4 regions of the Nocardia sp. NPDC057668 genome follow, and region 3 is predicted to be linked to each of the others. Evidence: riboswitches for the same ligand, from Rfam matches in the RefSeq annotation. Region 3 holds a riboswitch; each other region holds the start of a gene.

Region 1 (7,099 bases), on a different contig from region 3:
CGCCGTACCACGCGCGAGAACCTCCAGGCGGTCTTCGGCTATCTCGCGGGCAACCCGGGTTCGGGCACCGCCGCGCCGCACGGCACCGGCCAGCGCCGAGCCGAGCACGGCGTCCCGCTGCCCGCGATTCTGCGCGCCTTCCGGATCGGATCCGGCGTGATCTGGGACGAACTGGTGACCATGGCGGGGGCCGACCCCGAATCCAATCGCGAACTGCTCACCCGGGCCACCGACATCTGGAAGCTCGTCGACGACTACTCCCAGGCGCTCACCGCCGGGTACCAGGAGATGGTGACCGAACAGCTACGCCGCGACGCCCGCGCCCAGGACGCGGCGCTGGACGCGGTGCTGGGCGGCCAGGCCGACGGACCGCGGCTGTGGGAGTGCGCGCGCACCCTCGGTCTGCCGGTGCAGGGCGAATTCGTGGTGGTGATGGCCGCGACCGGGAACGCCACCGAGGAAGCGCTGCCCGGCATCGACAAGGCGCTGTCCATGCTGGGGGTGGCCTCCGCCTGGCGGGTGCGCGCGGACCATCACATCGGAATCGTCACGCTCACAGCACGATTCACCCAGGCGCGACTCCAGGGCATGCTCAGCGAGCGCGCCGTGGGCCGGGTCGGGATCGGCTCCCCGTTCGGCGGGCTCGCCGAGGCCGTCACGGGTCTGCGGCAGGCCGAACTCGCTTGCGCGGCAACGCAACCGGGATCCCGCGAGGTGCTGCGCTACAGCGACGCGTTGATCCAGGTGCTGCTGGTCGGCTCCCCCGAGACCGCCGTGACGCTCACCGGCACGGTGCTCGGCCCGCTGCTGGCCCTGCCCGACCACGATCGAGACGTGCTGCTGGACACCGTCCGGGCCTGGTTCACCCACGACGGCGAGGTCTCGGCCATCGCCGCCGCCCTGTTCTGCCACCGCAACACCGTGCGCTTCCGGCTCAATCGCGTCGCCGAACTGACCGGCCGCCGACTGACCGCACCGCACGCGGCGACGGAGATTCACCTGGCGCTCGAGGCGCATCGCCTGCTGGCCGGCACCGCCGCGGAGCGCTGAAAGCACCGGGCGCCGAGGGGGATACGGGGGTGAGCCGATCGCGGCGACCGGGCGGGTGCGCGATCGGTTGCACGCCGGGCACACCACCTCGCACCTGGGCGGCCCGCCCCGGCTGCCGCACACCCGGCTTCACCGATGCGGGCGGCTGCCGCCGGGGTCCGCCACCAACGGCACGGCACGGCGCCGGCCGCGCGGTCACGGGGACCACGCGGCCGGCGCCTCGATGGGTTGTCAAGCGGTGCGGAACTCCTCGAAGGTCGGGGTGGGCAGCTTCAGCTGGGCGTGGATGTCCCCGCCCAGGCCGAAGTGGCCGATGGCCCCGCCGTAGTTCTGCTGGTAGCTCTGCCAGAGCACCACGACGCTGATGACGCGGTTCGCACCCGGCGCCGCCGGATCCGGGAACGGATTCGGGAGTTTCGCGTGATACGCGCCCGCGCCGGCGGCATCGGTGACGAACACGTTCGGCACCCCGAGCGGGCCCGGGCGGGTCGGGGCGTCCGGATCCAGATCCTTTGCGCGCAAAGACATCACGGTGTAGAGCGAATCGGGGATCAAGTCGGTGAACTCGAAGCGGAACTCACCGTGATGACCATCCTCGCCCACGCTCACCTCGAGTGTGCCGCGGGCGCGCAGCCACTGCTCCAGGGTGATCGGAGAAGTGAGTTTGCGTCCGTCCTCGGGCCGCAGATCCGGGATCGGCGTCTCGTGGAACGCATAGCTCGGACGGCGGACCGATTCGGCGTCGGGTCGCTGATCGGGAGCGAACACGATGGGATAGTTGTTGGCGGGCAAGGGCAGCGGCAGGGTGTAGAGCACGCTCTCCGCATCCGCCCGCGACAGCTCCGCGTCGAGTTCGCGCACGATCGTGTACGGCGCGGACGCGCCGAACTCGGGCACCGGGGTGTCGGCGGCCACGATCGCCCGCCCCCACCGCCGGGTCACCGAACCATCCGGGCCAGCGTCGTTCAGGAAGCCGACCACGATGAAATCGCCTGCGGCGTCCAGCACTTCGCTCGGCGGATACAGCGGACCCTGGGTGGTCGGGGTCAGCTCATAGGTCTTGCTCACCATACGGACACCGCTTCTTTCTCCGACAGCAGCCGGCCGGGCGCGCCGACCGCGGCGCTGACCCGATCGCTCAGATGGACCCAGCCGTGCGTTCCCGCCCGCTCCAGCAGGACCGGGTCCTCACCCCGGAAGCCGGCGTGCGCCACGGCCGACAGGAACGGCAGATCACTGGCGTGATCGCCGTACCCGAAGGTGTTCTCGAACTCGATTCCGTGCTCGCGCAGGAACTCCGAGACCGCGTCCGCCTTGGCCGCGCCGATCATGGGACGCAGAACCTCACCGGTCAGCAGGCCGTGATCGTCCACCACCGGGACGGTGGCGATGAGCCGGTCCGCACCCAGCGCCGCGGCGACCGGGGCGATGGCCGCGGCGAACGAACCCGACAGCAGCACGGTCGTCACACCCGATTCCCGATGTGCACGAAGCGCTTCCACCGCATCGGTGTAGTACGCCGCACCGCCGGACTCGAACTCGGCGAACCAGCGCTGACCGGCCTCGGCCAGTTCCGCACCCGGAACCCCGCGATAGGCGCGGTAGTAGTGCCGGTTCACCTCCTCGCGCGGCACACCCGCCGCCGCGCGCTCCTTGATCTCACCGGCGACGCGCGCGTAGCGCGCGCCGTCATCCCCGTGCTCGGCGAGCCAGAAGCGCAGGAACGTGAACATGCTCTTGACGGTGATGAGGGTTTCATCGACGTCGAAGAACGCCGCCGCGCGCACCGGCGCACCGGCGCTCACGCGACCTCGTTCAGGTGCGCGGCGATGGCCTTGGCGGCCTTGTGCCGCTCGATCCGGCTGATGCGATCGTTGGGCAGCGCCGCGTACGCGATGCGGGCGTCGGCGACGTCGTTCCCGGCCTGGCGCACCCGCACCTCGATCGAGAACTCCAGCTTGGCCGGATCCTCGATCGAGATCGGGGTGAGAACCGCGTGCAGGGTGCCCGGCAGCGGGAACAGGAACGAGGTGAAGTTCAGCTCGATGCTATTCCAGACGATGTAGAAATGCTGCTCCGGCCAGCGCCGGCCGTACTCGAGTTCGAACGCCCCGAGGAACAGCTGGCGCACCGCCTCCACGATGACGATGCCCTGCACGTGCTCACCGGTCTGATGATCCAGCAGCAGCTCGTTGTCGCCGTGGATGCGCAGATCGGCACTGAACTCGGTCGCTGAATCCTGAACCAGGTTGGCCAGCAACACATTCGAGTTCTGGTACTTGTGCACCTGATGCCGCGGCGCCGGCTCGGCGACCGCGTCGAGGACTCGCAACCCGGCGGGCGCGTGAATGGCCGCCACGTGCTCGATGTAGTCCAGGTCGTGCCGGGTGATCCCCTGCCCGATCCGAACGATGAGCGGCTCGGCCGCTTCCCGCAATCCCCCGCTCCGCAGCACGGCCACCAGACCGGAGACCGTGAACGCCCGATTGTCCACCGCGAGACCACGGAATCGATCCGCCACCAGCACCACTTCGCGCAGGGTAGCGGTTTCCGGGGTCGCCGAAGAGAGTTGGGCTACAGACATTGTTTCCTCCGAGAGCGAAGACGCTTATGGCGACGCGTTCGCCGCCATCCGGTCGTCACCCGGAGCACCCCGCCGCCACTGGAGGGTTGCCGCCCAGCAAGCCGGGGCTTGTCGCTGGAACTCATGACCGTGATCGAAAACTTATGTGGCACTGCGTATTACCAACAATGATTCAAACCAGCGTGGTCGAAACCAGCTCCGGCGGAACGGGGGACGCCACTGGCCCCCGCCGAAAACCGGTTCCGGCGCGACGCCGAGCCTGCGGTGACATGCACTCGGAGCACCTCAGACCGGAACGGCCGACCGCACCCCGGTCGAGGCGGCGGCGAGCGCCGCGCCCGTCAGCGACAGGACGGCGATGGCCAGGGCAACCGACGAATACCCCCTATGCGCAACAAGATTGGCGACCTGCGGACCCGCGCTCGCACCCAGGAACAACGCGAAGGTGTAGAGCGCGGTGGCCGCTCCCCGGGCCGCACCCGCCTGCGCCGCGATGGCCTGCACGGCGGCGGGCGCCGCCACCGCGATGGCCGCCACGAACACCAGCAGCCAGGCCGCCACCCAGACACCGCCCAGCGGTACCGCGGTGATCGCCGCCGCGATCCCGGCGATGCCGAGCGCACCGATCACCCGGGTCGCCGGCGCGATGACGCCGAGTCTGCCCGCCAGGATCGGCACCGCGACCATCGCGGGAATCGCACTGGCGCGCAACGCCAGCAGCGCGCCGTTGCTCGAACCGACCCCGTCGGGCGGGGTCAGCTGGATACCGGTGTAGATGCCGACGAACGAACCGAGCACGGCCAGGCAGCTGAGATACAGCAGCACCAGCCGAGGCCGGCGCAGCAGGCCGCCGAACGGCGCGAACACCGCGCGCAGCGTCCCGGCCGGACCCGGCGCGGGCGTGTCCGGTGCGATCGACCGCTCCGGCCCCGGTTCGAGCACGAACCGCAGCACGCCCGCCGAGATCGCGAAAGCCAGTGCCCCCGTGACGAATATCGCATGCCAGCCCCACGCGTTGCCCACCAGCTGCGCGAGCACCTGCGCCACCACACCGGCGGCGAGGAAGGAGCTCGTCAGGCAGGTGAGCGCGAAGATTCTGCGTTCGGGAGCGATGCGTTCGGAGAGATAGGCGAAGGCCGCGGGTGCGAAGAACGACGCCGTCAGCCCCTGCACCACCCGCGCCGCCAGGCCGGTTGCCAGGCCCGGGGCCAGCGCCACGATCAGCGAACCGCCCACGGTGGCCAGCAGGCCGCCCACGATCACCGGTCGCCGCCCGAACCGGTCCGAGAGCGGTCCGGTCACGAGAAAGCCCGCGCCGTAGGCCAATCCGAACGCCGTGGTCGTCCAGGTCACCGCGGATCTGGAGGTGTCCCAATCCTGCGCGAGCCGATTCAGCACGGGCAGGACCACATACAGCTGCCCGACCACGAGAATGCCCACCGCGCAGACGGCCCCGACGGTCCGGGCGGCGGGCGCCCAGCGGGCGGGTTCAGTATCCGGCGGCGAGCTCACGCGCGCGCTCCTGTGCCGAGGCGAAGCCCGCCGCCGCGTCCTCGGTCAGAACCGTAGGGGCGAAACGGATCTCGGCGGTGTCCTTGATACCGACGAAGTTCAGCCAGTCCGCCACGAACGGGGTGGCGAAGTCGGAGCCGAACTCCACCGGCACGCCGGGCCGGTGCACGCCGCTGGTGTAGACGGTCACCGCGCGCTTGTCGGTGAGCAGGCCCGAGTAGCCGCTCTGCGAATCGAAGGCGAAGGCCCACCCCGGCTGGGTGACGATGTCGACCCACTGCTTGAAGACGTAGGGCACGCTCGCGTTCCAGATCGGAATGTTCACCACGTACAGGTCCGCGGCCGCGAAGCGGTCGAAGACCGCGCGCGCCCGCTCCCACGCCGCCACCTGCTCGGGCGTCTGCTCCTTTCCGGTGAACAGGGCGAGTTTGGCTTCGGCCGCGTGCGTGCCGAATTCGGGCAGGTTCGCTTCGAACAGGTCGAGGGTGTCGACGGTCAGCTCCGGGTCCCTGGCGAGCAGACCGTCGATGAAAGTCCGGGCCAGCGCCCGGGACTGGCTGAGATCGCCGCGCGCGGAGGCGTTGATGTGCAGCAGGTTGGTCATCGAATCCCTTTCGTGGACAACGGAGTCCACGTCTATCAAGGGATACTCACCCGCCACGAGGGTTACGTGCGCGGTGATCGCAAGCCGGTCTGCGGGTCGGGTGCGGCAGGCGTGCGTCGGTCAGGTGAGGTCAGGTCAGGATGAAGCTCAGCAGTTGGGCGTCGCGGCCGTCACGCCAGTAGGAGTAGCCGAACCAGACGCCCGGGGTGACTTCGCGGATCTCGTCCCACAGTTGCGGGGTCGGCGAGGGGCGGTAGTTCAGGACCCAGGTGGGTCCGCCGTCCACCACCGAGGGACCCCGGTACACGTCGGCCTGGTAGACCTCGAGGCCCGCGCCGGTGACGCGGTTGAGCAGGTACCCGCCGTCGGGGCCGGTGTAGAACGTCTTGCCGATCCACAGCGCCGGGGACCACGCCTGCATATCGGCGGGCTCGGCCACCCACCCGTTCCTGACGCCCGTGGGCACCGCGCCCTGCGGAGCGTCCCGGTAGAGCGCCTCCAGCTGGCCGGGACCGCAGCGGAATCGCAGCGAGTCGATGGTCGCTGCACGGTCGCCGTCGTACAGGACGCAGCCTCCGCCGTAGTCGGCATCCGCGTGCGCCAGGGGTTGAACCGCCGGGGCAAGGGCGAGCGTGGCCCCGAAACCGATGGAGGCAATGCCTACCACCAGCGTGTTTCTGAAAATCTCACGGGTTCTACGCATTGCTTGTCTCCATCGGGTAGGACCCGACCCAACCGCAATGCTAATTCGCTATCAGTTAACTGCTCACTACTGTCGCTGAAATGAGACCACCTGGTCCGTATCGGCCTTCGACCCGCCGCAAGACCGCTGACTCCGACCGGTCCGGCGCCGGTCGGAGTCGAATTCCCGCCGGTCAGGTCAGCTTCAGGCCGCGGCCGATGATCTCCTTCATGATCTCGGTGGTGCCGCCGTAAATGGTCTGCACGCGAGCGTCCATGTAGGCCTTGGCGATCGGGTATTCGCGCATGTAGCCGTAGCCGCCGTGCAGCTGGAGGCATTTGGTGATGAGGTCGAGCTGTTCCTCGGTGCTCCAGTACTTGGCCATCGCGGCCTCTTCGACCGTCAGCTTCTCTGCGTTCAGGAGCTCGATGCAGCGGTCGACGAAGACGCGCACCGCGGTGGTCTTGGTGGCCAGCTCGGCCAGCACGAAGCGGGTGTTCTGCTGCGCGCCGATCGGCTTGCCGAACGCCTTGCGATCGCGCACGTACTGGATGGTGCCCTGCAGCGAGCCCTCCATCGCGGCCGCGGCCATCACGGCGATGGACAGGCGCTCCTGGGGCAGGTTCTGCATGAGGTGGACGAAGCCCTGGCCCTCGGTGCCGAGCAG
Region 2 (7,099 bases), on a different contig from region 3:
CCCACCAGCATCGCAGAACAAGAGAACCGTACTGTTCGCGGCCGGTGCGTGCGCGTGGCGGCGGGGGAGCCGGGTCCGGCGGGGGCGGTTAAGCTTCCGGGCGTGAGTGCAGCACATGCCGCCCCGGAGAGCCGGGGCAGTCGTCTCGGCCAGGCCCTGCGTGACAACCTGCCCATGGTGGTGATCGCCCTGGTGCTGGTGGTGGCCGTGGTCTTTCTGGCCTGGGACCGGTGGCGGCGCGGCACCTTCTTCTTCGGGGGCGCGACGTTGCTCGCCGCAGCCTTCCGGCTACTGCTTCCGACCGAGCGCGTCGGGCTGCTCGCGGTCCGCAGCAAACCCTTCGACGTGACGTGGCTGGCGGTGCTGGGCAGCGCCATCATCGTGCTCGCCGCGACCATCAACAGCCTCGGTGTCACCTAGACTCGCGGGTAACTCGAGTCATGCCTGTTTCGTACGAATTATCCTGACGCACTGTCGGTTTCGTTAGGGTGACGGCTCCGTAACCCCGGTACCAATTACGGGACGAACTCGCATCGTCCACGTACCCTGTTAGGCATGACAGCGACCTTCGACGACATGGAACTGCGGGACCTGGTCGGCCTGCTCTCTCTCGAGGAACAGCGCGAACTTCGCCCCGCCGTACTCCGTGTCCTGCACCGTTTGCCCGATCAAGAAGTACTGCGCCGCGAACTCGGCCGCCGCCTCACCGAGGTCTGAGACTCGATACAGCAATCCCCCGGCAGCAGGCGCTCCCGGGGGATCATTTGTTTAGAGCTTTGCTACCGCAACTAACGGCGTGCGGCCCGGGCCAGCTCCATGGTCTGCACCATGAGTTTGCCCACCGCTTCGGTCTCGGTGAGGAATCCGTCGTGCCCGTCACGGGAACGCACGATCTCCAACCCCTTGCACCCGGGTAGTAGATCAGCCAGTTCCTGCTGCGTGCGCAGCGGATACAGCCGATCCGAGTCCACGCCGCCGACCACACACGGCACCGTGGTGGAGCCCAGCGCCGCCTCGATGCCGCCGCGCCCGCGGCCGACGTCGTGCCGGTTCATGGCCTCGGTGAGCAACACGTAGGTGGCCGGGTCGAACCGCGAGATGAGCTTGTCGGCCTGGTACTCCAGGTAGCTCTGCACCGCGTAACGCCCACCGTCCCAAGGGTTCTCGTCGCCCTGGGCGCGGTTCTCGAAGCGGTGGTCGAGCTCGCCCTCGGTCCGGTAGGTCAGATGCGCGATCCGCCGCGCGATGCCCATACCGGTCATCGGCGCGGTGCCGGTGCCGTGATAGGCCCCGCCCTGCCAGTCCGGATCGGACCGGATGGCCGCGATCTGGGTGGTCTGGGTTCCGATCTGATCTGCGGTGGCACGCGCGCCCACCGCCAGCACCAGGGCCGACCCGACCCGCTCGGGATAGCCGACCATCCACTCCAGCACCCGCATGCCGCCCATCGACCCGCCGACGACCGAGGCCAGCCGGTAGATGCCGAGCAGATCGAGCAACTGCGCCTCCGCGGTTACCTGATCGCGAATGCTGATCTCGGGAAAGCGTGCGCCCCAGGGCTTTCCGTCCGCGGCGAGCGACGCCGGTCCGGTGCTGCCCTTGCAGCCGCCGAGCACGTTCGTGGCGATGACACACCATTCGCGGGTGTCGACCGCCGCGCCCTCGCCGACGATGCCGTCCCACCAGCCGGGCTGGGCGTGCTGCACGTCGGCGGGGCCGACCACATGTGAATCGCCGGTGAGGGCGTGCTCGACGAGGATGACGTTATCCGCGTTCGCCGAGAGTTCGCCCCACCGCTGCACCGCCAGGCTCGCGTCGGGGATGACGGCGCCGTTCTCGAGCCGGACCTCCCCGATCGCAATGGTGCAGAGCGTCCCGTCGGGCGGCGGCAGCAAGATGTCCGCCGCTGGACGAGAGGTGCTCGATTCAATGCTCACTATCAGCTCGCTGCCGCAATCAGTCCCGCGCGCAAATCCGCCAGGATGTCGTCGATACCTTCGATACCCACGGCCAAACGCACCAGACCAGGGGTGACGCCGGACGCGAGCTGCTCTTCGGGAGTCAGCTGGGAGTGGGTGGTCGAAGCCGGATGAATCACGAGCGAGCGCACATCCCCGATGTTAGCGACATGGCTGTGCAGGACCAGCGCGTCCACGAACTTCTTGCCCGCATCGACACCACCGGCCAGCTCGAACGACACGATGGCGCTCACGCCCTTCGGTGCCAGCTGTTTGCCACGCTCGAACCAGGGGGAGTCGGGCAGGCCCGCGTAGTACACGGACTCCACCGCGTCGTGCCCGCTCAGGAACTCCGCGACGGCCTGGGCGTTGGCCACGTGCCGCTCGACCCGCAGGCTGAGCGTCTCGATGCCCTGGCTGATCAGGAAGGCGTTGAACGGCGAGACCGCCGCGCCGAGATCGCGCAGCAACTGCACGCGCGCCTTGAGCGCGTACGCCGGAGCGCCCAGGTCGGCGAACACCACACCGTGGTAGCTCGGGTCCGCGGTGGTGAAGCCGGGGAAGCGGGGCTTGCCGTCGGCGTCGGTCACGGTCCAGTCGAAGGTGCCGCCGTCCACGATGACGCCCGCGACGGCCGAACCGTGGCCGCCCAGGTACTTGGTCGCCGAGTGCACGACGATGTCCGCGCCGTGCTTCAGCGGCTGGATCAGGTACGGGGTGGCGACGGTGTTGTCCACGATCAGCGGAACGCCGGCCGCGTGCGCGATGCCCGCGATGCCCTCGATGTCGAAGATCGAGCTGCTCGGGTTGGCGACCGTCTCACCGTAGAAAGCCTTGGTGTTGGGCCGGACCGCGGCTTCCCACTGCGCCAGATCGTCCGGATCCTCGACGAAGCTGACCTCGATGCCGAGCTTGGGCAGCGAGTAGTGGAAGAGGTTGTAGGTGCCGCCGTACAGGTGCGGGCTGGACACGATGTGGTCGCCGGCCTCGGCGATGTTCAGGATCGCGTAGGTCTCCGCGGCCTGGCCCGACGACACCAGCAGCGCCGCGACGCCGCCCTCGAGGGCGGCCACGCGCTGCTCCACCGCGTCCTGGGTGGGGTTCATGATGCGGGTGTAGATGTTGCCCGGCTCGGCCAGGCCGAACAGCGCCGCCGCGTGATCGGTGTCGCGGAAGGCGTACGAGGTCGTCTGGTAGATCGGCAGGGCGCGCGCGCCCGTGGCCGGATCGGGGGCCTGCCCGGCGTGGATCTGCTTGGTCTCGAAGGACCAGTTCGCGGGATCGAGGTTGGCAGCGGGCGCGGTCGAGTCACTCATGATTACTGCTCCAGGAAGAATCGCCGTATACGGCGGAAGGCTTGGGTTATCGGAAGGCGAATTGGCTTCGACAACAACACATCTCGGTGCCTCCTACAGTGCGCTTGCGCTCGGCCTTCGAGCGCCCGGTCTTCACCCGGAGCACCCCACCGCAGCTGGAGGGTTGCCGATCAGCGAGCCGGGGCTTGGCGCTGATGCTCTTGACCTGTTTCGGGATTCTAACGGTGCTCGGCCGCGATGTCGGCAATGGGGTTACCCACACTCGGAACGGCGCAAATACGGACGAACTCGTGATAGGCGGTGACCACCGCGTCGGCCATGGCGCGCGCGGAGTCGGCCAGCACCCCGTCGCAGCTCTCGAGCTCGGCCTCGCACTCCACCCCGGCCCGCATGATGGCGTGCCAGGTGCCGGTGATGAGCCGCACGTGCAGTGAATCCGGCCCGGTGCCGAGCCGTTCGCCGAGCACGGTCGAGGTCTCGCGCATCTTGTAGTCCGCGGCGTCGAGACTGCGGGCGCGCACGGCGGGGGAGTGCCGAATGATGTTCTGCATCTGCTGGAACCAGCGGAACGGCAGCGGTTCGTCGCGGTCGATGATGCCCTCGATCATCTCCAGGTAGCTGTTCAGTAGCGCCTGGAGTTCATTGCCCGTGACGGGCTGTCGGCGCAGATTGTCCGCCAGCGTGCCGCCGAAATCCTCGATCGGCGCGATGACGATGTCTTCCTTGCTGTCGAAATACCTGTTCACGGTGCGCGGGGAGACATCGGCGGCATCGGCGATCTGTTCGACCGTGGTGGCGTCGAAGCCGTGCTCGTCGCACAGGCGCAGCGCCACGTCGATGACCCGGGTGCGGGTCTGCTGCTTCTTTCGCTCGCGCAGTCCCGTGCGGGCGGTCGGCGATGACGGCTCGAACATGTCCCGATGGTAGCGCGGACCCGAGCAATGCTGTCCATGTACGCCAACTGTCGCAGTCGGACATTTTTCTCTTGACGCCAATTGTCGCATGATGCCACGATGGGCTCGGCTGTTCGGAGCAATCGAGGAGTAGGTATGACCGGCGGGACGGCAACGCTCGAACCTGACGAAATATCAAGTGAGACAAAAAATTCCGCGCGATGGTGGGCCCTCGGCGTCATCGCCGTCGCGCAGCTGATCGTGGTGCTCGACGCCACCATCGTCACCATTTCGCTGCCCTTCGCCCAGCAGGACCTGGGCATCAGTGACGGCAACAAGCAATGGGTCCTGACGGCGTACACGCTGATCTTCGGCGGACTGCTGCTGCTCGGCGGCCGTCTGGCGGACTATCTCGGCCGCCGGCGCGTCTTCATCGCCGGCCTGGTCGGTTTCGCACTGGCCTCCGCACTGGCCGGGCTCGCGCAGAACGGCGCACAGCTGTTCGCCGGGCGTGGTCTGCAGGGCGCTTTCGCGGCGCTGCTCGCCCCGGCGGCGCTGTCCCTGGTGTCGGTGACCTTCACCGAGGCCAAGGAGCGGGCCAAAGCGTTCGGCGTCTTCGCCGGGGTCTCGGCGGGCGGCGCGGCCATCGGCCTCATCGCGGGCGGCGCGCTGACCGAATACGCCAGCTGGCGCTGGTGCCTGCTGGTGAACACCCCGATCGCGCTGCTCGCCGTGCTGGGCGCGCTCGCCTTCGTGGTCCGGGACGTACCGGCCCCGCGGACCGGCGGATACGACCTGCCGGGTGCGATCACCGGCACCCTCGGCCTGGTCGCGGTGGTGTACGGCTTCAGCCGCGCCGCCGAGGACGGCTGGCTGGCCGCCTCGACCCTCGGGCTGCTCGCCGGCGGCGCGGTGCTGCTGGCGCTGTTCGTTTTCATCGAATATCGCAGCTCGAATCCGCTGCTGCCGCTGCGTATTCCGGGTGAGATCAATCGCGGCGGGTCGTTCCTCGTGGCGCTGCTGGTGCCGATCGCCATGTTCGCCATGTTCCTGAACCTGAGCTTCTACATGCAGATGACCCTGGGGTACTCCGCGCTGAAGACCGGTTTCGCGTTCATGCCGTTCCCGCTGGGCATCACGATCTCCGCGGGCATCACCAGCGTGCTGCTGCCCAAGCTCGGGCCGCGCCCGCTCATGCTGGCCGGTGCGGTGCTCGGGGCGTCCGGCCTCGTGTACATGGCGCAACTCGACTTCGGTTCCAGCTACGCCGCGGTCGTGCTGCCCGCGATGACGCTGATCGCGCTCGGCATGGGCCCGCTGTTCGTCTGCATGCAGACCACCGCGCTGCACCAGGTCGACGACGAGGACTCCGGTGTGGCCAGTGCGCTGCTCAACGCCGCGCAGCAGGTCGGCGGGTCCATCGGCGTCGCGCTGCTCACCACGATCGCGGTGCAGGCCGCCGAGCGGTACGCCACCGACAATCCGACGGTCGACAACCTGGCGGCGCGGGCCGCGATCCACAGTTACGACGTGGCCTTCTACCTGGGCGCGGTGTTCTTCGTGATCGCGATCCCGGTGATCGCCTTCATGATTCGGGACAAGCCGTCGAACCTGCTCGAGGGCTCGGAACGCCCGGTGCACGCGGGCGTCTGAGGTCGGCGCCGGCCGTCGATGGTGGAGGCCCGTGGGCACCGATCCCTCGTCCCGTCACGGATTCGCGCCGTGACGGGGCGAGGCTTCGGGGACGGGCCGCAACGGCAGTGACGCGGCGCGGCGCATCGAAGCCGCCGCCCGGATCAGGCACGGGGCGGCAGGATCCACGCACTTCCCTGCGATCTCCCGACCGCCGCGGGCATCGACAAGCTCGCCGATCTGGAGTTGATCGAACACGGGGAGGCGGCCACGTGGCCGATCGGTCCACGGGAGACCGGTCGCGAGCCGCGGCGGGGCCGCAAGTCGATCGCAAGTCGTGGTCAACAGGGGCGGCTCATGGTGGGTCGCATGAGCATCACCACAGAACTACCGGCGACCGACAGCGACTTCCGCTGGCGGGCATACGCATTGATCGGGGGCGGTGTGCTGTTCGCGATCGGCAACGCGCTGCACCCGCTGCGGCACTCCGAGGAGTCCGAGCAGGCGGCGACCTGGGTCGCGGCGCACGTGAGCTTCAGCGCGGGCGCGGTCCTCATGGCCGCCGGCCTGCCGCTGGTGACCGCGGCCTGGCACTCGCTCGGCCGGCCGAGCATCGCGCGACTGGCCGCCGTCACCCGCGCACTGCTGTATGCCGGTCTGGCCGTGGCCATTCCGATCGGGGGCTATCACGAGGCGTTCGTGGCTCCCCGGCTGTCCCATCACGAACAGCACGCCATCGAGACCGCGGCCATGCCGGTGAACGGGCCGCTCGCGGCCTGCTTCCTCGTCGGCTTCCTGCTGCTGGCGGGCTGCGCGTTCGCGGCCCCGAACACCCTGCTGGCCCGGCCCGCGGCGGCGGTGCTCGTGGTGTCGGTGCTGGTGATGGGCGCGGCCGAAGGGCTGCCGGGCGCGGAGGGCCTGTGGATCATTCCCGGCACGATCGCGGTGGGTCTCGTCGTGGCGTTCGCCGGGGTGCGGGCGCTGCGGGACACGGACGCGAGCACGCCGCGGGCGGCGATGAGTTCCTGAGTGAGGGTGCCGTTTTCGGCCGGCCGGGCTCGCGCGTGCCTTCCGTGTGATGGCTCGGGTCGCGCGATCCCCGGGTACTGGGCAACCTCGCGCGCGGGGCCGTTGCCGTTGGGGTTGCGAAATCGGCTGGGCGCGCGATGCTTCAGCCGTGGTGATCGTGGAACTGCTCGGGGCGCTGTGTGTCCGGGTGGACGGGCGGCCCGCGGTGTTGCGCGGGCCGATGCAGGGCGCGGTGCTGGCGCGGCTGGTGGCGGCGGGCGGGGAGGTCGTG
Region 3 (7,099 bases):
GTAGTGCCCGCCGAGCCGCCACAGCGGCGCGGCCAGCACCGAGGACACCACGGCGGCCAGAATCCCCGCGACGACGATCGCGGGCAGGAACGACCAGCCGTGGGAGACCGTCAGGACCGCCGAGGTGTACGCGCCGATCGCGATCGGCCCGGCCTGCCCGATGGCGAGCTGCCCCGCCGAACCCGCGACCAGCGTCATGGACACGGCGATGATCGCGTAGGCCAGGATCTGGGTGCCGACCGAGATGCCGTAGTCGTCGGACACGGCCGGAATCACCAGTCCCGCAACGGCGAACGCGATGAGCGCGTGCCACCACCGCACCCGCAACTGCCGGCCCGAGCCCAGGAAGGTGCCGGTCAGCGGCTCCGATTCGATGGCGGGCGGGCGCGCGAGCAGACCGCCCGGCCGCAGCACCAGGAACACGACCAGCAGCCCGAAGGTGATCAGATCGCGGTACCCGTCCCCGAAGGTGTAGATGCCGAACGCCTCCACCAGCCCGAGGACGAAACCGCCGACCACCGCGCCGGGAATCGAGCCGAGCCCGCCGATGGTGGCGGCCACGAAACCGGTCATGCCGACGACGCCGCCGCTGGTCGGGGAGATGTTGGAGTTGTAGAGCCCGACGAAGATGCCCGCCAATCCGCCCAGCCCCGAGGCGATGGCGAAGGCCAGGGACTGGATCCGCCCCACCCCGATGCCCATCTGCGCGGCGGCGTCGGGATCCTGTGCGGTGGCGCGAATGGCCAGCCCGTACCGGCTGTACCGCAGGAAGCTCCAGAGCCCGGCCATCACCGTGACGGTGATGGCGAACATGACCACGTCCGAGGTGCCGAACCGGATGCCGCCGACCTGAAAGTTGTTGGTGGGCAACACCTGGGGGAACGGGCGGGTATCCGGCCCGAAGACCAGCGCCACCACGTTCTCCAGGATCAACCCGACCGCCACCGTGGCCAGCAGCGCCGCGATGGCCGGTGCGCGGCGCAGCGGCCGCACCGCCAGCACGTCGATCGCCACCCCGAGCAGCGCGGTGCCGCCGACCACGATCGCCAGGGCGAGCCAGAGCGGCAGCCCCTGCTCGGCGATCAGCCACCAGCCCAGCACCGACCCGAAGGCGAAGATGGCGCCGTGCGCGAAATTGATGACGTTGCTGACCCCGAAGATCAGGGTGATGCCCACGGCGATGAGTGCATACGCATTGCCGTGGACCAGACCCGCTATGAGCGTGTCGAACATGTCGCTACTTGTTGCCGGTCGGCACGAACGCGCCGTTCTTCAGGATCAGCTCGATCGGCTTCACCCCGTTCGGTCGGCGCGTCTGCTGATCGAAAGCGAAAGTGCCCAGGCCGATTCCGTCGAAGTCCTTGACCTCGCGCAGTCCCTTCAGGACGCCCTCGCGGGTCGCGCCGCCGTGCTCGGCCGCCTTGACCAGGACGTTGATCGCGTCGTAGGCGTACACGTTGAAGTCGCCGGGATCGACGTTGAACTTGGCGCGGAACTTCTTCACGAAGTCCACCACCTTGGGGTTGGTGTCCGCGGCGGTGAAGACGCCGTTCACGATGTCACCCTCGGCCGCGGCGCCCGCCAGCGAGATGAACTGCGGGGTGTTCTGGCCGCCGAAGAACTGGCCGCTGTACCCGACGTCGCGCAGCTGCTTGACGATGAGCGCGCCGTCCGGGCCGTAGCCCAGGTGCACGAACGCCTCCGGGTTCGCATCGCGGCCCTTGATCAGCACCGGCCGGAAGTCCTGCGAGTCCGGCAGGATCGGCGAGGAGTAGACGATCTCCACGCCCTTCTCCTTGGCGGACTGCTCGAAGAACTTGAAAGCCTGCTTGCCCCAGTCGGTTTCAAGGTAGACGACCGAGACCTTCTTGGCCTTGGCGGACACCCACTGCGCATTGCGCTCCTGGAAGACGTCCAGGGTGATCGAGGGGCTCCACGAGTAGTCGCCGGCCTTGGTGAAGTCCACCGCGGAGTTCGTGAACCCGTACTGCACCAGCTTGCCGCGGTTGTACACCGGCGACGCCGCGATCGAGGCCGGGGACGAGAAGTCGCCCAGCTCGGCGATGATCGACTCGTCACCCACGAACTTCGTGGCGATCGGCACCGTCTGCTTCGGGTCGGATTGCGAATCCTCCCACTTCAATTCGACTTTCTTGCCGTTGATCCCGCCCGCAGCGTTGATCTCGTCCAGCGCCAGATCGAAACCCTGCTGCCACAGCCGCCCGTACTCGGCCGACGGACCCGATTTCGGCCCGGAAACACCGAAGTACACTGTGCCGCTGTCACTCTCGGATGACCCCCCGCACGCGGACACCAGCCCGGCCACCAGGGCCGCCGACGCGATACCCACCACTACCCGGAGTCGACGCGACCCGGACCACTGCTTACTCATCTGATTCCTCTGAACTCACCGGAACAGCCCGGCCACAACGCGCTTGTGATGCCCGGCGGGCACCACCTGGTCGTCACCCGGGGCACCCCACCGCTGCGCGAGGGTTGCCGATCAGCGAGCCGGGGCTCATCTGTGCTGATACTCGTGACCGTGCGTGCAACGCTAATGAGACGCCCCGCGCGCCGACAGCGTTCGAATCACCGTGAAGCCAAAAGCGCACGCGAACAGCGCTGCGCGGCAGAGATTCCGGGACGTAGGGACACGGCATCCGATCGAATCGCGGGCTCGGATCCCGCCGAGGTCGGATCCGGATGGCAGCGGTACTCGCCGGAGGATTTCGCCCGGCCGGACCGGCCGCTGCGCCGAGCCGAGCACCCGGCGACGCGGTCAGCGCGAGATCAGCGCGACGCCGTCAGATGCGCCTCGAACCAGTCCGGGAACTCGGTGAGATCGGTCAGCACCACGTCCGCGCCCTCGGCGGAGAGTTCTTCGGCCGAATAGGGCCCGGTCGTGACGGCCACCGAGAACGCGGCGGCGGCCTTCGCCCCGCGCACGTCCCCCAGATGATCACCGACATAGATCGACACCCCGTGCGCCCGCAACGCGGTGCCCTTCGCCTCGGCCCACACGTCGCCGACCACCTCGTCGACACCGAGCCCGAGGTGTTCCAGGTGCAGCCGCGCGAAGGACTCCTTCTTGGCGGTGATGACGAGCGTCCTGCCGCCGGCGCGCCGCACCGCCGCCAGCGCCTCGACCACGCCCGGCAGGCGATCGGCGCCCGTGATCGCCAGGTCCGGGTACAGCTCGCGGTAGCGGGCCACCACCCCCGGCACCCGCTCGCTCGGGAACCACTCCGCGGCCTCGATCGCCAGCGGCGGGCCCAGCCGCGAGACCGCCAGCGCGGAATCGACGTGCACGCCCGTCTCGGCGGCGACCGCGTCCCAGACCGCGGCGATACCGGGCCGGGAATCGATCAGCGTCATATCCAGGTCGAACCCGACGACGGGTCCGGACGAGGTGCCGGCGAAAGCAGTGGGGGCCACGCTCCGACCATACGGACCGCACGGTCCGGAGCCGCGTGCGGTGGCCTCGAACTGCCGAATTCGGTTGCCGCCGCGAACTAGGCTCGAAGCCATGCCCAACGATCAGCGATCCCTGTTCTGCAGTGTCGAGCTCGGCGCCCGCATCGAGGGGGTGGAGCGGGACCTGATCACGGCCGGAGCGACGGCCGCGGCGGACAGGCTCGGCGCGGACAGCGGTTTCCTCGTCCCGGTGGCCGGCGGCGTCGCGGCCTTCGCCGAACCCGGCTCGCCGCTGAACAAGGTCGCGGGCCTGGGCTTCGACGGCGTTCCGAGTGCGGACGAGTTCGAGGCGCTGGAAAAGCGATTCGCGGAGCGGGACACCCCGGTACAGGTGGAGCTCGCCCACCTCGCCGACCCGGCCATCGGCGAGTTCCTCACCGCGCGCGGATACCGGCTGCTGGGATTCGAGAACGTCCTCGGCATCGACCTGCGCGGCGTAACCGCCGCCGTCACCCCGCCCGAGATCGCCATCCGCCCGAGCGGGGACGACGAATTCGATACCTGGCTCGACGTCGTCGCCGACGGCTTCGCCCAGCCCGACACCCAGGGCGTCGCCTCGCACGAGGAGTTCCCGCGCGAGATCATCGCCCGGGCCATGCGCGACCTCACCGGCGCGGCGGGTGTCCAGCGCTACATCGCCCTCTACAACGGGCAGCTCGCGGGCGCGGCCAGCCTGCGCATGTCGCACGGCGTAGCCCAATTGACCGGTGCGGCAACGCTGCTCGCCCACCGCCGTAAGGGCGTGCAATCCACCCTGCTCACCAACCGCCTCACCATGGCCGCCGCCGCGGGCTGCGACATCGCCGTCATCACGACCCAGCCCGGCTCCAAATCCCAGCAGAACGCCCAGAACCGCGGCTTCGATCTGCTCTACACCCGCGCGGTCCTGGTGAAATCGGCCTAGCACCGGAACTGCTCACTGCCACAACCCCACTCGGACCGCCAACGCGAAAGGCCGGTTCACGTCGAGTGAACCGGCCATCCGCCGCCCCGTCGGTCCGCCGATCCACCCGCCCCCGCGAGCACGCCGACCGACTTCCCGTCATCCCGCTAGCCCGCCGGGGCGGGCGCGTAGCCCAGCCGCCCAGCCGCCTGGCACCTGGCACCTGGCACCTGGCACCTGGCACCTGGCACCTGGCACCTGGCACCTGGCAAGTCGAACCCGCCCTCGGCCCGACGGCAAGGCCGAGGGCGAGGGCAACCGAGCCGCCACCCCAGCCCGGCAAAAGGACCACCGGGGGAACCCAATCGAGCCGCGGCCGCCGGCGACCCGCTAGCTCGCCGGGGCCGGCGCGTAGCCCAGCGGCCGGGTCGCGAACGCCCCGCGGCCGTGCGTCCGGCTGCGCAAACGCGTTGCGTAGCCGAATATCTCGGCGAGCGGTGCGATCGCGGTGACGACCGCCGTGCCGCCGTGCACCGCCGACTCGGTGACCCGGCCGCGGCGGGCCGCGAGATCGCCGAGCACCGCGCCGATGTCGTCCTCGGGCGCGGTGACCGTCAGCTCGACCGTCGGCTCCAGCAGCTGGAGCGCGCTCCCCTGCAACGCCTCCCGCACCGCCTGCCGAGCCGCGATGCGGAATGCCCGCTCAGAGGAATCGACCGGATGGGTCGCACCGTCGGTGAGCCGGACCCGCAGCCCGATCACCGGGTGCCCGCCAAGCGGACCCGACGCCAAGGCATCGCGGCAACCGGCTTCGACCGCCCGCACGTACTCGGGCGGCACGCGCCCACCGGTCACGGTGGACTCGAACTCGAAATCCGCTGCCGGATCGAGCGGTTCGACATCGAGCACGATATCGGCGAACTGCCCCGGACCGCCGGACTGCTTGGCGTGGCGGTACCGCAGCCCCGCCACCCCGCGCACCACGGACTCCCGATAGGCCACCTGCGGGCGGCCCACCGTCACCGCGATCCCGCGCTCCCGGCGGATCTTCTCCACCGCGACCTCCAGATGCAGTTCACCCAGCCCGGACAGCAGGGTCTGACCGGACTCCGGATCGGTGCGCACGACCAGCGACGGATCCTCGTCGACGAGCCGCGTCAGCGCCGTCGTCAGCCGCTCGACGTCGGCGGAAGCCTTGGCCTCCACCGCCACCGACACCACCGGCTCGGTGACCGCCGGCGGCTCCAGCAGCACCTGCGCCTCCGGCGGGCACAGCGTCGCTCCCGCGCGCGCGGACTTCGGGCCGATCACGGCGACGATGTCACCTGCCACGGCCTGCTCGATCTCCGTGTGCCGATCGGCCTGCACCCGCAGGATGCGCCCGATCCGCTCGGATCGGTTGCCGAGCACATCGAGCACCACATCGCCCTTGCGGAGCGTGCCCGCGTAAACCCGCAGGAACGTGCGCCGGGCCGACCCGACGCCCTGGACCTTGAACACCAGGGCGACCAGGCGTTGCGCCGGATCGGGGGCGATCACGCAGTCCCCGGGCTCGCCGCATTCCCACTCGCCGCGCGCCGGCGGGCGATCCAGCGGCGATGGCAGGAAGTCCACGATCGCGTCCAGCAGCGGCTCGACCCCGATGTCCCGGTACGCGGCGCCGCACAGCACCGGCACCACTTCGCCGGACAGCGTCAGTTCCCGCAGGGCGGTAGCCAACGTCGTATCCGACAGCGCCGCGGCTGTTTCGGGCTGACCCGAACCGCCACCGACGACCGCGTGCCGGTCGAATCGGCTGTCGTCGGCGCCGGACTCACCGCGCAGATCGGCTGGAGATCCGGCGCCGACCCGCGCCGACCCGGCATCGGTCCGAGCGGAGTCGATGACGGACGCCGCCGTGGCGGCCCGGGTGAGCTGCGGCCGTGCGTAGAGTTCTTCCAGCGCACCCGAATGCCGCTCGGCCACCGCTTCTTCCAGCTCGCGCCTGAGTTGCCGGGCGCGTTCGGCGAGCTCGGCCGGAATCGGGCCCGCCGTGAGCGTGCCCGCCGTCCAGACGAGCGCCCGCATGCCGAGCAGGTCGACGACACCGGTGAACCCGTCCTCCGCGCCGATCGGCAGCTGCACCGCCAGCGCGGCCGGATGCAGCCGGGCGCGGATGGACCGGACGGCGGCCTCGAAATCGGCTCCCGCCCTGTCCATCTTGTTCACGAACGCGATGCGGGGCACCCCGTAGCGATCCGCGCGCCGCCAGACCGATTCGCTCTGCGGCTCGACACCGGCCACCGCGTCGAACACCGCGACCGCGCCGTCGAGCACCCGCAGCGACCGCTCGACCTCGTCGGAGAAGTCCACGTGCCCGGGGGTGTCGATCACGGTGAGACGGTGCGTGTTCCACTGGCACGCCACCGCGGCCGCGAAGATCGTGATCCCGCGCTCGCGCTCCTGGGCGTCGAAATCGGTGACGGTGGTGCCGTCGTGCACCTCCCCGCGCTTGTGAATGGCGCCCGCCAGGAACAGCATTCGCTCGGTGACCGTGGTCTTGCCCGCGTCCACGTGCGCGAGAATGCCGAGGTTGCGAACGGCGGCGATGGATTGTCGAGAAGTGTTGGTACGCAAAGTCTTGGCCCTTCGTGCTGATCCGAATCAGATACAGCGCGATTGCCCGGCGCGGCCGACGCCCGCCCCGCGGTCGGGCGGGAGCGTCATCGGCCGCGAACACGCCACGACGGGAGCCTCCGGGCT
Region 4 (7,099 bases), on a different contig from region 3:
GCGGCACAGCTCGACCAGCTGGGCCAGTTCGGCCGGGGTGCGGCCCAGCCCGCGCACGACCAGCAGCACGGGCGCGCCGAGGTTCACCGCGATGCGGGCGTTGAAGCGCAGTTCGCTGGGGCTGGCGACGTCGGTGTAGTCGCTGCCCAGGATGAGCACGGCATCGCACTGTTTGGTCATGGCGTGATAGCGCATGACGATCTCGCTGATGGCCGCGTCCGGGTCGGCGTGCACCTGCTCGTAGGTGACGCCGATGGACTGCTCGTAGTCGTCATCGGCGGTGGAGTGCTCGAGCAGCAGTTCGAGGATGTAGTCGCGCTCGGTGGCCGAGCGGGTGATGGGCCGGAACACCCCGACCCTGGGTGTGGTGGCGGCCATCGCCTGCAGCACGCCGAGTGCCACCGTCGACTTGCCGGTGTCGCCCTCGGGCGACGCGATGTACACACTGGAGACCGGTGCAGCAGCCATGATCCAGAGCCTACCGACCGTTAAGTCCCGATTCGGGCGACTATGGCACGCAGGTGTCGCGTGCCACAGCCCCGAACGGCCGCGCGAACGATCAGAGCGCGCGCAGGCGCGGCGCCAGATCGCGCTGGAACAGATCCAGGAATCGCCGCTGATCGTGACCCGGCGCGTGGAACACCAGGTGGTTCAGGCCCGCGTCCAGGTACGGCTTGATCAGCTCGACGGCCTCGTCCGGATCGCTGGCCACGATCCAGCGCTTGGCGATCTGCTCGATCGGCAGCGCGTCGGCAGCGGCCTCCATCTCGATGGGATCGGTGATGGAGTGCTTCTGCTCCGCGGTCAGCGAGAGCGGGGCCCAGAAGCGCGTATTCTCCAGCGCCAGTGCGGGATCGGTGTCGTAGGAGATCTTGATCTCGATCATCCGGTCGATGTCCTCGACCGTGCGCCCGGCCTTGGCCGCGCCCTCGGCCACCGCGGGCATCAGCTTCTCGGTGTACAGGTCCATGCCCTTGCCCGAGGTGCAGATGAAACCGTCGCCGGCGCGACCCGCGTACCGGGCCACCAGCGGGCCGCCCGCCGCGATGTAGACCGGGATGCCGCCCTTGGGCACGTCGTAGATCGACGCCCCGACGGTCCGGTAGTACTCGCCGTCGAAGTCGACGCGATCACCCGTCCACAGCGCGCGCATGAGATCCACCGACTCGCGCAGGCGCGCGAACCGCTCCTTGAACTCCGGCCATTCGCCCTGGTACCCGGTGGCGATCTCGTTGAGCGCCTCGCCGCTGCCGACCCCGAGCATGATTCGCTCGGGGTACAGGCAGCCCATGGTCGCGAACGCCTGCGCGATGACCGCCGGGTTGTAGCGGAAGGTCGGGGTCAGCACGGAGGTGCCGAGCTGAATGCGCTTGGTGCGCTCGCCCACCGCGGCCATCCAGGCCAGGGAGAAGGGCGCGTGCCCGCCGTTGTGCCGCCAAGGCTGGAAATGATCGCTGACGGTGGCGCTGTCGAGGCCGTGCTCCTCGGCCGCCACCGCGATCTCCACCAGTTCCCGCGGGCCGAATTGTTCCGCCGACGCCTTGTATCCGAGTTTGAGGTCTGTCACCGCGCCACTCCTGTCGCCTTGTTGCGCTCGTTGTGCGGGCCAACCTCCCGCTGCCGGCCGCCCGGGACGCGACGTTGTCGTCGCGCCGGGCGGCTTACCTTCGCACGATAGTTCCGCCCCGGGCCCCGGTGTGCCGGGGGTCGCACCCGAGTGCTGCAACCGGCGCGGTCAGCGACCGTATTCCGGCTGCCGCACCTGGCGATTCGCCGTCGGCGACAGGTCCGGCCGTCGCTCCCGCGCCGCGGGCTGCCGAAATATCGCACGGTCGGCGGCAAGAGTGAAGAACGAGACAAAACCGGCCGCGCACGGGCGCAGCTACGCGGGGGCAAATTAGACTCGGGTCCGTGACCTCCACCGAAGAGCCGATCCTGTCCTATCTCACCGATATGGACGGCGTGCTGGTGCACGAGAACCACATGGTGCCCGGCGCCGACGAGTTCCTGGCCGAGTTGCGCGCCAACGAGATTCCGTTCCTGGTGCTCACCAACAACTCCATCTACACCGCCCGCGATCTGCAGGCCCGCCTCCGGCACACCGGCCTGGAGATCCCCATCGAGTCCATCTGGACCTCGGCGCTGGCGACCGCGACCTTCCTCAACGACCAGCGACCCAACGGAACCGCCTATGTCGTGGGCGAATCCGGGCTCACGACCGCACTGCACGAGATCGGCTACGTGCTGACCGACAGCGAGCCGGACTACGTGGTGCTCGGCGAGACCCGCACGTACTCGTTCGAGGCCATCACCACCGCCATCCGGCTGATCTCGGCGGGAGCGCGCTTCATCGCCACCAACCCCGACGCCACCGGCCCCTCGCGGGAGGGCATCCTGCCCGCCACCGGGTCGGTCGCCGCGCTGATCACCCGGGCCACCGGCAAAGAGCCGTACTACGTGGGCAAACCCAATCCGCTGATGATGCGCTCGGCGCTGCGCCGCATCGACGCACACTCGCAGTCCACGCTCATGATCGGCGACCGGATGGACACCGACATCATCTCCGGGCTGGAAGCCGGACTGCGCACGATCCTGGTGACCACGGGCATCTCCACCCACTCCACGGTGGAGCAGTACCCCTACCGGCCCACCGCGATCCTGCACTCGGTCGCCGATCTGATCGGTAAGACCAAGGCGCCCTTCGACGCCTGAGGGTCGGCCGCCGGGCGGCGCCTAGCTCGGCGGCCGGGGCTGCTCGGCTTCGAGAGCGTCCAACGCCGCGGAGAGCGTGGTGAGCGCGTCGACGATCTCGGCGAAGCGCTCGCGACCCAGCCGCGCGCCCAGTCGCGCCGAGATGTCCGCGTGCTGCGGGTGAATCCGGCGCACCGCCTCCCGACCGGCATCGGTGGCGGCCACGAGTTTGGCGCGCCGGTGCAACGGATTCGGCCGATACTCGGCGAAACCCTTGTCCACCAGCAGATCCGCTATGCGCTGCACGCTCTGGCGCGTGATACCCATCGCCCGCGCGATGCCGGCCACCGGCAGCGGCTCGCGCAGCACCGCGCCCAGCACCTGCCACCAGGCGGCGGTGAGCCCGGCCGGCCCGGCCAATTCCTCTGCGATGGCGAGGAATTGGCCGTTGAGCTTGAACGAGGTGATGGCCGCCGTACTGAACAGTTCCTGTTCGGGGCTCGTCATTGCTGTTCCCGTCGTGCGGAGGGTCTCCCCTAGGTGGTGGCGGCCGCCGCGCGGCTCTGTTCGTAGTCGGCCAGCGCGAAGAAGCCGGCCGGATCATTGTGGCCGTAGAGCCGATGCCAGGCGTCGAGCACGTGCGGTTCGAAGATGTCGAGCCGCGCGAAGATGGCGTGCGCGAAGTCGACCGGGGTGATACCGCTGGCGGTGATGAGATCGGCGTCGATGACCGCGGGCTCGTAGACGAAGCCCTTGCCGCCCGAATACTCGGTCATGGCAAGGTATTCCGCCGCGTTGCTGGTGTGCTTGCGCTCGTCGAGCAGCCCCTCGACCGCCATGCCCCAGGTCGCGCCGCAGATGGCCGCGACCGGAACCCCCGCCGCCAGGAACTCGCGCGCCGTGCGACCGAAGGCGGCCAGATCGCCGCGCTCCCAGGTCTCCGAACCGGGCAGGATCAGCATCTCGCTCATCGCCGGGGTCAGGTCGGCCAGCGTCAGGTCGGGCGTGACGCGCAGCCCGCCCATCGAGACCACCGGATCGGCGGTGAGCCCGACGGTGCGGACCTGCCAGGCGCCGGGCTCGCGGTGCCACAGCGTGCGGTTGATATGCGCGGTGGCGTGCCCGACCTCCCAATCGGCGAAGGTGTCGTAAACGGCCAGGTGCACTGTCTTTGCCATGACAGTATCCTGTCATGTTTGACAGGATGCTGTCAATACTCGAGGCGTGAATCGCCGCAACCTGCGGAAACATCCCACTGGAACGGCGAAGGGGCCGGAACCCTGACGGATCCGGCCCCTTCGGCCCGACTGTTCGAGCGGATCGGCTCGAGGCTTTCGCCGGCGGATCAGCCCAGCGCGCGATCCAGATCCGCGATCAGATCCTCGACGTCCTCGAGGCCGATCGAGATGCGCACCACGCCATCGGTGATACCGATGGCCGCGCGTCCCTCCGGGCCCATGGCCCGGTGCGTGGTGGTCGCCGGATGCGTGATCAGCGTCTTGGCATCGCCGAGGTTGTTCGAGATGTCGATGATCCGCAGCCCGTTCAGCACCTCGAACGCACGCTTCTTGGCCGCCTCCGGCGCCGCCTTCAGCTCGAAGGTCACCACCGTTCCGCCGCCGGACATCTGCGCCTGCGCCAGGTCGTACTGCGGATGCGACTTCAGGAACGGGTACTTCACCCAGGCCACCGCCGGATGCTGTTCCAGGAACTCCGCGATGCGCAGCGCCGAGTCGTTGGACTGGCGCACCCGCAGCGGCATGGTCTCCAGACCCTTGAGCAGCGTCCAGGCGTTGAACGGGCTCAGCGCCGGACCCGTATGGCGCATAAGGTTTTTCACCGGGCCGTCGATGTACTCGTGCGAGCCCAGGATCGCGCCGCCGAGCACCCGGCCCTGACCGTCGATGTGCTTGGTGCCGGAGTAGACCAGCACGTCCGCGCCGAGCTCGAACCCGCGCTGCAGCAGCGGGGTCGCGAACACGTTGTCCAGCACCACCTTCGCGCCCGCGGCGTGCGCCAGATCCACCACCGCGCGCACGTCCACCAGGGACTGCATCGGGTTGGACGGGGTCTCGAAGAACACGGCCTGGGTCGGCACCGAGAGCGCCTCGGTCCACTGGTCCAGATCCTCGCCGTCGACGAAGATGGTCTCCACGCCCCAGCGCGGCAGGATCTCGTTGGCCACCACGAAGCAGGAGCCGAACAGGCTGCGCGCGGCGACCAGGCGGTCACCGTTGCCCAGCAGCGCGGCCAGGGCGGTGAAGACCGCGGACATGCCGCTGGCGGTCGCGAAAGCCGCTTCGGCGCCGTCGATCAGGGCCAGCCTGTCCTCGAACATGGCGACCGTGGGATTGCCGTAGCGCGAGTACACGAAGTGCTCGATATCGCCGGTGAAGGACGCCTCGGCGGCCTCGGCGCTCTCGTAGACGAAGCCCGAGGACAGGTACAGCGCCTCGGAGGTCTCCTCGAAACCCGAGCGCCGCAGACCGCCGCGCACACTGAGCGTGGCCGGGCCGACGCCCTCGGGCAGCGGCTTGTCGAACGCGCCACCGGTGATCATGACTGCCTCCACGGAAGTCCGTCCGCGCGCCAGCCCTCGACGCCGCGGTGTCCCTGCGCGTCGAGCGCGCCCTCGAAACCCTCGAGCACATTGAACGAAGGAGCCAGCCCGAGCGCGGTCGCCGCGGTGGCCGCCCCGATGGAGCGCTGCCCGGAACGACAGATGAAGATCACCGGCGCGTCCGAGTCCGCGGCCCGATCGGCCAGCACCTCGCGGAGCTGATCGACGAACCGGGCATTGCGCGCGCCGCTGGTGTCGACCCATTCGATCAACGCCGTCGGGCGGCCGATGCCGCTGGTGTCGGGCACGCCCACGAAACGCCATTCGGCTTCGGTGCGCACATCCACCAGCACCGCATCCGGGTTGTCGCGCAACAGTTCCCACGCCTGCGTCGGCGTGATGTCACCCGCGTAGCTCACTTCGAACCTCCTGTGAATCCGCACTTGCCGCACCGTTGCCCGATGCGCGGCCAGGTCGTCACCCGGAGCACCCCACCGCGGAGGAGGGTTGCCGACCAGCCAGCCGGGGCTTGGCGCTGGTACTCATGACCTGGGTTGAGATTGACCGACATGTGGCCTCACTGTCAAACCATGATCCAGGTCAGGAATTGCACACCAGCCAGGCGCCGTCGTTCTTGGTGAAAGTCCAGGTCGAGGTGGAATCGCGGTCGTCCGAGCGCCAGGTCACCTGGGCCGTGGCGCGCTCACCCTCGATATTGGTGTCGGTCACCCGCACAATCGTGGATTTTCCGGCCTTTTCGCCCTCCGCCGGACGCATCGGGGAGCGCTGTTCGTCGAAGCCGGGGCACGCGGTCGACGGATCGAGGACGTCGGTGCCGCTGCGGGATTCGATGAAATTTCGGGCGGCGATGCCCAGCCGGTCCTTGTCTGTGACATTCTTCTCAGCCGGCGACAGCAGCGCCGACGCCACGATGCCGATCACCACCAGAACCGTGATGCCGATGGCGATCAGGAACGGCAGCATGGTTCTGGACTCGCGCTGATCGATGCGTTCGGGCTGGTCCTCGTCCTCGCTCATGACTTGATCATGCCTGGTCGAGACGGGTGTCCCGGCGGCGACACCGGCCCGCGCGCGGGGAGAGCATTCCCACAGTTCACCGCACCGGCGCGGGGAGTGGCGGCCGCCACCGATAGAATCGGCGCAATTCCCCCGCGAGGCCGGGAATGGCAGTACAGAGCAGCAACGCTGCAGCTTCGGGGGCCGTAGGGTGGTTCACTCGAAGCCAGGGCGTCAACTTAGCCTAAGCTAAGAACGACGGCTGAGACTTGACGGCAAGATAGTTTTCGACCAAAGGGTGCGCGAAGAATGACCGAACAGCTTGCGGGAACCGATGCAGCGACCCGCCCGCTTCGCATTGCGATCGTGGGCGCGGGCCCGGCCGGAATCTACGCCGCCGACGCGCTGATGAAGTCCGATACCCCCGCCGGTTTCGACGGGGTGAGCATCGACCTGTACGAGCGCATGCCCGCGCCGTTCGGTCTGATCCGCTACGGCGTCGCGCCCGATCATCCGCGCATCAAGGGCATCATCACCGCCCTGCACAAGGTCCTGGACAAGCCGCAGGTCCGCCTGCTCGGCAACATCGACTACGGCGTCGACATCACCCTGGAAGACCTGCGCTCGTTCTACGACGCGGTCATCTTCTCCACCGGCGCCAACGCCGACCGCGCGCTCGAGATCCCGGGCATCGACCTGGACGGCAGCTTCGGCGCGGCCGACTTCGTCTCCTGGTACGACGGCCACCCGGACGTGCCCCGCGAATGGCCGCTGCACGCGGAGAAGGTCGCGGTCCTGGGCGTCGGCAACGTCGCCCTCGACGTCGCGCGC

The links. A riboswitch is a leader RNA that binds a small molecule or an ion and turns the genes downstream of it on or off. The one in region 3 is predicted to bind S-adenosylmethionine.
Region 1: linked by a shared signal. The riboswitch ahead of ACFVBH_RS07810 (AfsA-related hotdog domain-containing protein) and the one ahead of ACFVBH_RS18610 (ABC transporter substrate-binding protein) in region 3 are both predicted to bind S-adenosylmethionine.
Region 2: linked by a shared signal. The riboswitch ahead of ACFVBH_RS28500 (bifunctional o-acetylhomoserine/o-acetylserine sulfhydrylase) and the one ahead of ACFVBH_RS18610 (ABC transporter substrate-binding protein) in region 3 are both predicted to bind S-adenosylmethionine.
Region 4: linked by a shared signal. The riboswitch ahead of ACFVBH_RS31160 (rhodanese-like domain-containing protein) and the one ahead of ACFVBH_RS18610 (ABC transporter substrate-binding protein) in region 3 are both predicted to bind S-adenosylmethionine.

What each region holds. Positions count from the first base shown of each region.
Region 1 covers NZ_JBHVIC010000001.1:1,691,191-1,698,289, forward strand. Annotated here, with positions in the region: gene ACFVBH_RS07795 (PucR family transcriptional regulator) at 1-1,050, shown strand, start outside; gene ACFVBH_RS07800 (hypothetical protein) at 1,282-2,121, opposite strand; gene ACFVBH_RS07805 (HAD-IB family hydrolase) at 2,115-2,855, opposite strand; gene ACFVBH_RS07810 (AfsA-related hotdog domain-containing protein) at 2,852-3,634, opposite strand; SAM riboswitch class IV at 3,650-3,763, opposite strand; gene ACFVBH_RS07815 (MFS transporter) at 3,920-5,146, opposite strand; gene ACFVBH_RS07820 (FMN-dependent NADH-azoreductase) at 5,124-5,750, opposite strand; gene ACFVBH_RS07825 (hypothetical protein) at 5,881-6,417, opposite strand; gene ACFVBH_RS07830 (acyl-CoA dehydrogenase family protein) at 6,626-7,099, opposite strand, start outside.
Region 2 covers NZ_JBHVIC010000005.1:191,570-198,668, reverse strand. Annotated here, with positions in the region: gene ACFVBH_RS28520 (tRNA (cytidine(34)-2'-O)-methyltransferase) at 1-11, opposite strand, end outside; gene ACFVBH_RS28515 (DUF3017 domain-containing protein) at 175-420, shown strand; gene ACFVBH_RS28510 (hypothetical protein) at 556-717, shown strand; gene ACFVBH_RS28505 (homoserine O-acetyltransferase) at 789-1,898, opposite strand; gene ACFVBH_RS28500 (bifunctional o-acetylhomoserine/o-acetylserine sulfhydrylase) at 1,940-3,274, opposite strand; SAM riboswitch class IV at 3,370-3,480, opposite strand; gene ACFVBH_RS28495 (TetR/AcrR family transcriptional regulator) at 3,493-4,188, opposite strand; gene ACFVBH_RS28490 (MFS transporter) at 4,324-5,820, shown strand; gene ACFVBH_RS28485 (hypothetical protein) at 6,169-6,828, shown strand; gene ACFVBH_RS28480 (BTAD domain-containing putative transcriptional regulator) at 6,977-7,099, shown strand, end outside.
Region 3 covers NZ_JBHVIC010000002.1:1,326,424-1,333,522, forward strand. Annotated here, with positions in the region: gene ACFVBH_RS18605 (ABC transporter permease) at 1-1,233, opposite strand, end outside; gene ACFVBH_RS18610 (ABC transporter substrate-binding protein) at 1,238-2,392, opposite strand; SAM riboswitch class IV at 2,427-2,542, opposite strand; gene ACFVBH_RS18615 (HAD family hydrolase) at 2,791-3,435, opposite strand; gene ACFVBH_RS18620 (GNAT family N-acetyltransferase) at 3,548-4,378, shown strand; gene ACFVBH_RS18625 (elongation factor G) at 4,748-6,973, opposite strand.
Region 4 covers NZ_JBHVIC010000006.1:93,728-100,826, forward strand. Annotated here, with positions in the region: gene pta (phosphate acetyltransferase) at 1-468, opposite strand, end outside; gene fgd (glucose-6-phosphate dehydrogenase (coenzyme-F420)) at 560-1,567, opposite strand; gene ACFVBH_RS31140 (HAD-IIA family hydrolase) at 1,912-2,712, shown strand; gene ACFVBH_RS31145 (MarR family winged helix-turn-helix transcriptional regulator) at 2,734-3,198, opposite strand; gene ACFVBH_RS31150 (DJ-1/PfpI family protein) at 3,228-3,869, opposite strand; gene ACFVBH_RS31155 (O-succinylhomoserine sulfhydrylase) at 4,037-5,251, opposite strand; gene ACFVBH_RS31160 (rhodanese-like domain-containing protein) at 5,248-5,670, opposite strand; SAM riboswitch class IV at 5,686-5,801, opposite strand; gene ACFVBH_RS31165 (hypothetical protein) at 5,852-6,289, opposite strand; gene ACFVBH_RS31170 (FAD-dependent oxidoreductase) at 6,578-7,099, shown strand, end outside.